2 regions of the Embleya sp. NPDC005575 genome follow, and region 1 is predicted to be linked to the other one. Evidence: riboswitches for the same ligand, from Rfam matches in the RefSeq annotation. Region 1 holds a riboswitch; the other holds the start of a gene.
The links. Region 1 has a riboswitch for cyclic di-AMP ahead of ABZS54_RS11480 (transglycosylase family protein). Riboswitches for the same ligand answer to the same signal wherever they lie in the genome.

Region 2: linked by a shared signal. The riboswitch ahead of ABZS54_RS30800 (transglycosylase family protein) and the one ahead of ABZS54_RS11480 (transglycosylase family protein) in region 1 are both predicted to bind cyclic di-AMP.

Annotation. Positions count from the first base shown of each region.
Region 1 is NZ_JBEXCV010000025.1:13,488-18,497, reverse strand. Features, by position in the region: gene ABZS54_RS11500 (SDR family oxidoreductase) at 1-218, opposite strand, end outside; gene ABZS54_RS11495 (Tm-1-like ATP-binding domain-containing protein) at 375-1,619, shown strand; gene ABZS54_RS11490 (phosphoenolpyruvate hydrolase family protein) at 1,621-2,445, shown strand; gene ABZS54_RS11485 (EthD family reductase) at 2,528-2,863, shown strand; cyclic di-AMP (ydaO/yuaA leader) riboswitch at 3,060-3,249, shown strand; gene ABZS54_RS11480 (transglycosylase family protein) at 3,250-4,029, shown strand; gene ABZS54_RS11475 (hypothetical protein) at 4,297-4,890, shown strand; gene ABZS54_RS11470 (DUF6421 family protein) at 4,938-5,010, shown strand, end outside.
Region 2 is NZ_JBEXCV010000119.1:18,257-23,266, forward strand. Features, by position in the region: gene ABZS54_RS30795 (FAD-linked oxidase C-terminal domain-containing protein) at 266-1,021, shown strand; cyclic di-AMP (ydaO/yuaA leader) riboswitch at 1,286-1,519, shown strand; gene ABZS54_RS30800 (transglycosylase family protein) at 1,552-2,811, shown strand; gene ABZS54_RS30805 (glycerophosphodiester phosphodiesterase family protein) at 2,963-4,027, opposite strand; gene ABZS54_RS30810 (MarR family winged helix-turn-helix transcriptional regulator) at 4,198-4,680, opposite strand; gene ABZS54_RS30815 (MMPL family transporter) at 4,783-5,010, shown strand, end outside.

The DNA of each region.
Region 1 (5,010 bases):
CGGCACCCGGCCTGGTCGGCCAGGTCGGTCGGTACTGCGATCACCCGACGGCCCGTCAGCTCGCGGATCTCGTCCGCGAGTTGCCGCAACGGCTCGGGCCGTCGCGCGGCCAGCGCCAGATCCGCGCCGGTGCGGGCCAGGGCCAGCGCACAGGCACGCCCGATGCCGTCGCCCGCTCCGGCGACGATTGCGACCCGTCCGTCCGGTTCCTCCGCCATCGTTACCTCCGCGACGTGCCAAATCTTCGGAACTCGCCACCCGTCCTACCGCACGGTGCTTTCAATCGCCATGATCATCCGGTTGGGTTACTGTGCGCGGCCATTCGCCGCCGAAGCGTCAACCCGGCAAGCCCTACCGACCCACCGGAGGCACCGATGCCCACCGTCGTACTGATCGGAACGCTCGACACCAAGGGATCCGAATACGCGTGGTTGGCCTACCGGCTGCGTGCCAGGGGAGCCGAGGTGGTGTTGATGAACGTGGGCGTGCTCGGCGATTCGCTCGCCCAGGCCGACGTGCAGGCGGCCGACGTCGCGGCGGCGGCCGGCACCGATCTGGCCGACCTGCGCACCCGGGCCGACCGGGGCGCGGCGACCACCGCGATGGCCGAGGGGGCCGCGTCCATCCTGCGCGAGCTCTACGAGCAGGGCCGGGTGGACGGCGTGCTCGCGATGGGCGGCTCGGGCGGGTCGGCGATCGCCTCCTACGCGATGCGGGCGCTGCCGGTGGGCGTGCCCAAGCTGCTGGTTTCCACGATGGCGGCGGGCGACGTTTCGCCGTACGTCGGCGCGGTGGACGTGACGATGATGTACAGCGTCGTGGACATCGCCGGGATCAACCGGCTCTCCGAGCGCATCCTGGGCAATGCGGCGGATGCGATCGCGGGCATGGCGGGCGGTTACGCGGAGGATCGTGCTGCGGTCGCGGGGGTCACCGGCGAGGGTCGACCGCTGATCGCCGCCTCGATGTTCGGGGTGACCACCCCGGCGGTGGACGCCGCGCGCGAGCGGCTCACCGAGCTGGGCTACGAGGTGCTGGTCTTCCACGCCACCGGCGCGGGTGGCACGTCGATGGAGAATCTGGCCGAGGCGGGCTTCCTGGCCGGGATCCTCGACCTGACCACCACCGAACTGGCCGACGACCTGGTCGGCGGGGTGCTCAGCGCGGGCCCCGAGCGGCTGACCGCGGCCGGGCGGGTGGGGCTGCCGCAGGTGGTCAGCGTCGGAGCGCTGGACATGGTCAACTTCGGCCCGCGCGACACCGTGCCCGCGCGGTTCGAGGAGCGGCAGCTGTACGTGCACAACCCGACGGTGACGCTGATGCGCACCACACCCGCGGAGAACGCCGAGCTGGGTCGGCGGATCGCCGCCAAGCTGGTTGCCGCGACCGGTCCCACCGCCCTCTACCTGCCACTGCACGGGGTCTCGGCGATCGACGTCGAGGGCGCGCCCTTCTACGATTCCGTCGCCGACAAGGCGCTGTTTGACGAACTGCGGACTCAACTCGCGGGTAGCTCCGTCGAGTTGCACGAGGCGGCGACGGACATCAACGATCCGAAGTTCGCCACGGCGGCTGCGGATCGACTGCACGAAATGATCATGAAGGGACGTGTGGACTGAGATGAACGGACGCGAGGCGCGGGGCCGACTGCACAGGACGGTCGAGCAGGGCGGCGTCGTGATCGGCGCGGGCGCGGGCACGGGACTGTCGGCCAAGTGCGCCGAGGCCGGCGGCGTGGACCTGATCATCATCTACAACTCGGGCCGCTACCGAATGGCCGGCCGGGGTTCGCTCGCCGGGCTGCTGCCCTACGGCGACGCCAACGCGATCGTGGTCGACATGGCGGGCGAGGTGTTGCCCGTGGTCCGGCGCACCCCGGTACTGGCGGGCGTGTGCGGCACCGATCCGTTTCGGATCATGCCGCACTTCCTGGACCAGCTCGCCGCGATGGGCTTCGCGGGTGTGCAGAACTTCCCCACGGTCGGCCTGTTCGACGGCGTCTTCCGGCAGAACCTGGAGGAGACCGGGATGGGCTACAACCTGGAGGTGGAGATGATCCGGCTGGCTGCCGAGCGCGGTCTGCTCACCGCTCCCTACGTCTTCGACGCCGAGCAGGCCCGCGCGATGACCGCGGCGGGCGCCGACATCCTGGTCCCGCACCTGGGGCTGACCACCAAGGGCAGCATCGGCGCGACCACCGCGGTCTCGCTCGACCAAGCGGTGGAGCGGGTGCAGCAAATGCGCGACGCGGCGGCGGAGGTGAACCCGGACGTACTGGTGCTGTGCCACGGCGGGCCGATCGCCGAACCCGAGGACGCCGCGTACGTGCTGGCCCACACCACCGGCGTGGTGGGCTTCTTCGGCGCCTCCAGTATGGAACGGCTGCCGACCGAGGTGGCCATCACCGACCAGGCGCGGGCGTTCAAGCGCATCACCGTCCGCTAGGGCCTGTCCGGGCACCACCCGCCGGCCGCACAGGGCACCACTCGCAGGACACACATCCACCACACGATCGTGAGGAGTCGGCGTGTACAAGCTGACCGTGCTCTATGGCCACCCCGAGGATCCGGCGGAGTTCGACTCCTATTACTGGGAGAAGCACGTGCCGCTCGCCCGCACCATGCCCGGGCTGACCGGCTGGACCATCGGCAAGTGCGAACCGGATCCGTCCGGTGCGCAGCCGCCCTATTACCTGGTGGTCGGGCTGTACGCACCGACTCGCGCGGGTATCGAAGCGACCCTGGATTCGCCGGAGGGGCGGGCCACGGTGGCCGATGTCGCCAATTTCGCGACCGGCGGTGCGACGTTCCTCTGGGACGAGGAGCGGGTAGTCGTACCTGTGGAGCTGCCCGCGACGGAATAGCTCGTCGCTGACGCACGGGTGACCACGCGGCCGCGCACCGTGGACGCCGGCACCGTGACCTGCAAGGACAGCGACATATCGGGTAAATAGGTGCAATTCCCCCCTATGGGGCACCTCACAAATCGCCCGAAATGGTTGCCATCCCGGCGGAGCGGTGCGTAGCTTCGTGGTTGTTCGCACAAGCGGACTCCCCGGGCGGTACGCCGAATCCTGCCGCCGTCCGAGGGAAGCAGTCGATATCGACTGGCGGCAGGAGCGGGGGAACCAAGTAAGTGCCGACATCGGCCTTGTCGATGTCTGGGGTGAAGCCATGCCTGTTCCAGGCGAGGCCGGGCCAATCGTCCGAACCCGACAGCTAACTTCGTAGGCGCCCGACGAGGTAATCAATGACCTTCCGTGCCATCACCGCTCCCGTTCGCTCGCTCTCTCGTGGCCGTCGCGCCGGCATCGCCGTCGCCGCCGGTGCGGGTCTCGTCCTTCCCCTGGTGGGCATGGCGGGCAGCGCGAACGCCGCGTCCTCGTCCACGTGGGACGCGGTCGCCCAGTGCGAGAGCACCGGGAACTGGGGCATCAACACGGGCAACGGTTTCTCCGGCGGTCTGCAGTTCACCCCGAGTACCTGGAACGCGTTCGGCGGCAGCCAGTACGCCCCCAGCGCCCAACAGGCCACCAAGGACCAGCAGATCGCGGTCGCCGAGCGGGTCCTGGCGAGCCAGGGTCCGGGCGCGTGGCCGGTCTGCTCGCAGAAGGCCGGTCTGGGCAAGGGCGGGAACGCCTCCGCCACGGCCGACTCGTCGACCACCGGCAAGACCAAGAGCAAGGTCGAGCCGAAGGCCGCGCCCAAGGCCGAGGCCAAGCCCGTGACCGAGAACGCGCCGAAGACCTCCGCCGGCAACGCGCCGAAGGTCCAGGCGCAGCCGAAGCAGGCCGCACCGAAGCAGGCCGCACCGAAGCAGGCCGCGACCAAGCAGGCCGCGACCAAGCAGGCCGCGACCAAGCAGGCGTCGGGCTCCGGCACCTACACCGTCAAGGCCGGTGACACGCTGTCCGGAGTCGCCGCCAAGCTCGGTGTCAAGGGTGGCTACAAGGCCCTGTATGCCGCCAACGCGGGCGTCATCGGGAGCAACCCGAACCTGATCGGCGTGGGCACCCAGCTCTCCATCTGATCCACCGTCACCACGTAGGCCCCGCCGAGTACTTCGGCGGGGCCTACGCCCGTGTTCGGGAAACGTCGGGTCAAGTGGCCCGCGACCGAACCGCGTTGCCGGCCCGGATGGGTGACGGTCGGGCGCGGGCGGGCGCCTTCGCGGTCTGTGCGGGCTGCTCGTGGGCGGCCCCGGCGGGTTCGCCGGCAGGTTCGGGCCGAGCGGCTCCGGTGTGGCCGGTGACGGTGTCGAACGGCACCACGCCGGCGCCGCCGAGGACCGAGCAGCATGGTCGGCTCCGAGGTGGACAGGCCCGGCGCGCCGCCGATGATCAGCGGCGGGGCGACCACTCCGGCCCTACATCGTGGCCACGTGTCGCAGGCACCGGCCGGCATCCGTCCCGGCGGCAGGATCTCGCCCACGGGATGCGCGGCCGGCGTCCCGCTCGCGGGCGACGCTTGTGGCGCCACGGCCGCGTCCCCCGCGGCTGCGGTCCTCCCGGTGGTTCGCCGGCCCATGATCGGTGCCTCCACATCGGGTGCCGTCGCGCGACGGGCCGGCCCATCGGACATGCGGGGTCGCAGGATCGGGCAGTGGGAGTGGATGCAGATCCGGGGCGTGCCCCCAGCCAGCTATTTCGTTATCCGGAATCAGCATTCCGTTCAGCGGAACCAGACTGTAGGGACGGGTGTGATCGATGGTCAAGAGCCACAGGCGTCGTCCGCCGAGCCGGCGAAATCTCGCGCCTTCCTCCATGTGCGCCGTCTCGGTGGGCAAGCGTCGCCGATGAGCATCGAGATCAATCTCAACTTATTCGGGCAAACCGTACCCGTGACGATAAGATTGCGTTTGAAAGACCCTTGCGGCATTAAAATCTTTTGACGTAGGTTCACCTGACCGTGGTTCCTGCTTTCTCCTGAGAGGGTTCCATGTCGAACATGACCCGCGTAGCCGTCCGTACCGCCGTCGATCACCCGTTGTGGCCCGTGCTCAAGCAATCCG
Region 2 (5,010 bases), on a different contig from region 1:
GGACCGCACGCGTTCTGCCCCTGATCGAAGAAGATGCCGTCGATGTCGGGGCCGTACAGCCGGTACCACTTGTCCACGGCGTGCCGGATCTGGATCCGCCACGCCGGGATGGACGAGTCGCCGAGTCGGGTCGTCTTCGGGGAGCCGATGGTGTTGGTCCCGAAGCAGCCGGTGTCCACGTAGGCGATCACCGGCTGCGCGGACTCAAGTACGGCGTCACCCGCACCTACGTGCTGGGCCTGAGGCGGTACTGCCCACCGGCGAGGTGATTCGCACCGGCGGCCGGCTGTGGAAGGACGTGGCCGGCTACGACCTGACGCGGCTGCTCACCGGCTCGGAGGGCACCCTCGCGGTGATCACCGAGATCACCATGGCCTTGTGCCCGCGCCCGCCGACATCGGCACCGGCGCCGGCGCCGGCACCGGCACCGCGTACTTCCCCGGCCTGGCACACGCCGGCCGTGCGGTCGCCGACACACTCGCCGCCGGCATCGTCCCCGCTGGAATTTTTGGACCGGCGCTGTATCGGCGCGGTCGAGGACTTCGCCCACCTGGGCCTGCGCACGCACGGTGGCACGCTGTTGTTGTTCGGTGACGACGGCGCGTCGGACGCGGTGCGCCGCGACCTGGCCCGGATGGCCGACCTGTGCGATCGGGCAGGCGCGAGCGAGTGGACCCTGGCCGAGGACGTGGCCGGCGCCGAGGCGCATCCGCGCGCCCGCCGGCTGGGCGACCGGCTGCCCGGCCGGATCGTCACCACCTCCGGCGGCTACGCCGCACACCTGGCCTCGATGAATCGGCCTGACCGCGCCGGACCGGGCCATCGCGTCGAAGCCGACATCGCAACCGCACGCGCCTTCGTCATGCGCGCATCCCTCGAACGCCCGACACCGCGAACCGGCCCGGATTCCAGGCCCCGCCCGGATTCCAGGCCGGATTCGGCGCCGGTGCATCCCGGATCCGGGCCGATGAACGGAGGGTCATATAGGGGTAATTCGGACATTTCATTTCCGGGCGCATGACGCACGTCACATCTCGCATACCGAAGGTCAGGACCTCGTACGCACCGTAAACCGAGTTTTCCGGATTCTCACCCGGAGCGATTATGCAGCGACGGTGAGTAAGCAATTCGGGCACAATGCGTATGGCGATCGGGACTTTAGGTCCCGATATTCCACCCTTCCGACCTGAATTTTCGGTTTTGGCGAATCGTGATGTTTGGTTCCACGCCGGGGGTGTGCGTAGTTTGGTGCTTCGCCACACCAGTCCGGTGCTTGGCGAAATGGTCTCCCGGTTCGCCGAATCCTGCCGCCGGAGCGAGGCCACGGTACGAAACCCGAAAGGCAGGAGCGGGGGAACCAAGTGGAATGCCGTCCCGGGCGTCTGTGACACAGACGCCCATTCGGACGGCTTGGGGTGAAGCCGTGCCCGTCCCTTACATCCAAGGGTCGAACACGGCCGGGCGAGACTCTCCAGCCCGAATCCGACAGCTCACTTCGTAGGCGTGGGAGAAGGAAAAATCTTCGTGCAGTCGTTCATCACCCCTGCCCGCATGCCCAAGAAGACGCGTCTCGCGCTGACCCTCGGCATGGCCGGCGCCATCGTCGCCGCCCCGCTCATCACCGGTCTCGCGACCGCCAACGCCGCCTCCGTCTCCACCTGGGACAAGGTCGCCATGGGCGAGAGCTCGGGCAACTGGCACATCAACACCGGCAACGGTTTCTACGGTGGCCTGCAGTTCACTCAGAGCACCTGGAACGAGTTCGGCGGTCAGCAGTACGCCCCGCGCGCCGACCTCGCCACCAAGGACCAGCAGATCGCCATCGCGGAGAAGGTCCTCGCCGTGCAGGGCCCCGGCGCTTGGCCGAACACCTCCGGCCCGGCGGGTCTGACCAAGGGCGGCCCCAAGGCCGCCGTCTCGCCGAGCACCAAGTCGTCCGACTCGGCCGCGACTTCGGTCAAGGTCGCCCCCAAGGTCGCCGAGAAGCCGGCCGCGACCGCCCCCACCGCGCCGAAGATCGAGGTCGTCCCGGCCGCCGCGAAGCCCGCGTCGACCACCACCTCGTACTCCGTGGTCAAGGGTGACAGCCTGTCCAAGATCGCTGCCGACAAGGACGTCGCCGGTGGCTGGCACAAGCTGTACGCCGACAACCGCGGCGTGATCGGCAGCAACCCGAACCTGATCAAGGTCGGCCAGAAGCTCTCGCTCTCCGGCAAGGCCGCGGCCGCCACCACCACCGCCACCAAGGTCGAGGCCGCGCCGAAGGCCGCGCCCAAGACCGAGACCGTGGCCGAGACCAAGCCCTCGGTGTCGGTGAAGGTCGCGCCGAAGACCGCGGTCAAGGAGAAGGCTCCCGTCGCGGCCAAGGTGTCTTCGGCCAAGGCCGGCAGCACCTCGGTCAACTCGTCCGGTTACGTCGCTCCTGTGAACGGCGCACTGGGCACCGCGTTCGGCACCGGCGGCAAGCTGTGGTCCAGCGGCAGCCACACCGGCCAGGACTTCGTGGTCGGCACCGGCACCCCGGTGAAGGCGATCACCTCGGGCACCGTGGTCAGCGCCGGCAACGGTGGCGCCTACGGCAACGAGATCGTGATCAAGCACGCGGACGGCAAGTACTCGCAGTACGCGCACCTGTCCAGCATCGGCGTTCGCGCCGGCGCCACGGTGAGCACCGGTCAGCAGATCGGCCTCTCCGGTGCGACCGGCAACGTGACCGGCCCGCACCTGCACTTCGAAATCCGCACCACCCCGAACTACGGCAGCGGCATCAACCCCCTCACCTACCTGCGCGCGCACGGCGTCAACATCTGATCCGAGCGTCATCAGGCAGTAACCGCACGGTGATAGCCACCATGCGGTAGCCGTACCAGGGCCGGGCCCGTCGACCACGCGTCGACGGGCCCGGCCCTTTTTCGCGTCCCCACCCTGCGGCACACGCCGAAGTCCCCGCGGATCGGGTCGATCAGCCGCGTGCCGGATACCGCTTGGGCAGCGGCAGTCCGCGCGCGGCCATCAACTCCCGCAGCCGGTCGGGGTAATCGGTGATCAGGCCGTCCACTCCGTCGTCCATCAGCTTGGCCATGGTCGCCGGGTCGTCGATGGTCCACGGCACGACCTCGATGCCCATCGCATGCGCCCGGGCGACCATTTCCCGGGTCACGTACGGGCGGTAGTTCGGGTCGGTGACCTTGCCGTCCTGCGGGAAGCCGTGCACGGGCGAGAAGGTCGTGGCGCCGAACGAGGCGATCGCGCGCAGCGGGTCACCGCCGAAATCGTCGATGTCCAGGCCGCCCAGCCAGGGCGAGGCGCCGGGCTTGCCGACCTGGAGGAAGTCGTAGTTGGTCAACGCGACCAGCGGCAAGCGCGGTTCGACCTGCCGCATGCGCTTGAGCGCACCCCAGTCGAAGCTTTGGATGGTGACCTGGCGCAACAGCCCGGCCCAGCGCACCTCGCGCGCCACGGTCTGCACGAACTGCTCGCGCGGCGCGGTCTCCTGCGGCGCGCCCGCCTCGACCTTGGTCTCCACGTTGAGCTTCACGCCGCGCGCGTGCCGGCGGTTGACCAGCTCGAACACCTCGGTGAGCAGCGGCATTCGGGCTCCGGGCGAGGTGGTCTGCTCGGGGAAGCCGGGGAACTGCCGCGACCCGCAGTCCAAGGTGCGGATCTGGGCCAGGCTGAGCGTGTTGACGTACTTGCCGACATAGGGGAACTCCGGGTCGCCGGAGCGTGCCGGTGTGGTGTCGACACACTTGCGCCCGTCGACCTTGCGGTCGTGGGTGACCACGGCGCGGCCGTCCTCGGTGATCTGCACGTCCAGTTCCAGGGTGGACACCCCCAGATCCAGGCCCTTGGCGAAGGACGCGAGTGTGCTCTCCACGGTCAGTCCGAGGCCGCCCCGGTGCGCCTGGAGGTCGAAGGACCTGCGGTGATGGCCGCCGTGGCGGTCCGCCGCGGCGGCCACTCCCGGGGCGGCGACGATGGCGGCCCCGGCCAGGACCGCGGCCGTGACGGTCTTCCATCCGGACATGGACGTCTCCTTCTCGCTCCGGTCGACGACGATCGACCGTCGACGCCCACACCCTGGCCCGCGCGAAGTGATGCGCGGGCAGTCGGGTCGTGGCGTTCAGACGAAGACGAGACGAAGAAGCGGCGAAGCAGTCCGCCCGGTACCCGAACTCGGGGCACCCGTAAGGCCGTTCAGCAGCCCGCGGAGGGCACGTCCTCGGACCAGCCGGGTCGGTGCGCGGCCAGCAGCCGGCCCGACGCGTCGTGCACGACCTGGCGGTCCTCGGCCGAGACGACGGCGAAGAACGCGTCCTCGGCATCGCCCAGCAGCCGGGTGCTCTCCGCGACCAACGCGCGCCCCGAGGCGGTGACCTGGATGACGTGCCGACGCCGATCGTGCGGGTTGCGCCGGCGCTCCGCGAAGCCGCGCGCCTCCAGGTCGTCGAGCAGGCCGACCAGGACGTTCGGGTCGATCCCGAGCAGCCGGCTGACGTCCTGCTGGGACAACGATTCGTAGGCCAGCAGGGTCTCCAGCACATGCACGTGCTTGGTCTTGACCCCCAACGTGGCCAGCGTCTGATCGGCGAGCGCCAACAGGAGATCGGCCAGCTTGACCAGCCGGTACCCGGTCCGTGCTCCCATCGGCGGCCGCCCTGTGCTCGGTCGGTCCGTCATGCCCACATGTTAGCGGCCCTCGATCATATGTCTTCTAGACGACAGGCTTGGCATATCGTATGTTCCACATACGATCCATCGACTCTACGGAAGGGTTCGGCGATGTTCGCTGCCCTGGCCCGCCTGACCACGGCCCGACCCCGGCTCCTGTTGCTCACGGCCCTGCTCCTGCTGATCGGCGCCGGCCTGCTCGGTCGAGGCGTCGGCGATCACCTCCTCGGCGGCGGCGCCGTCGACCCGAACTCGGCCTCCGCCCGCGCCGCGAGCGCACTCGATCGCGACTTCCCCGGCAGTCGACCGAACCTGGTCCTGCTGATCGGCGCCGACCGC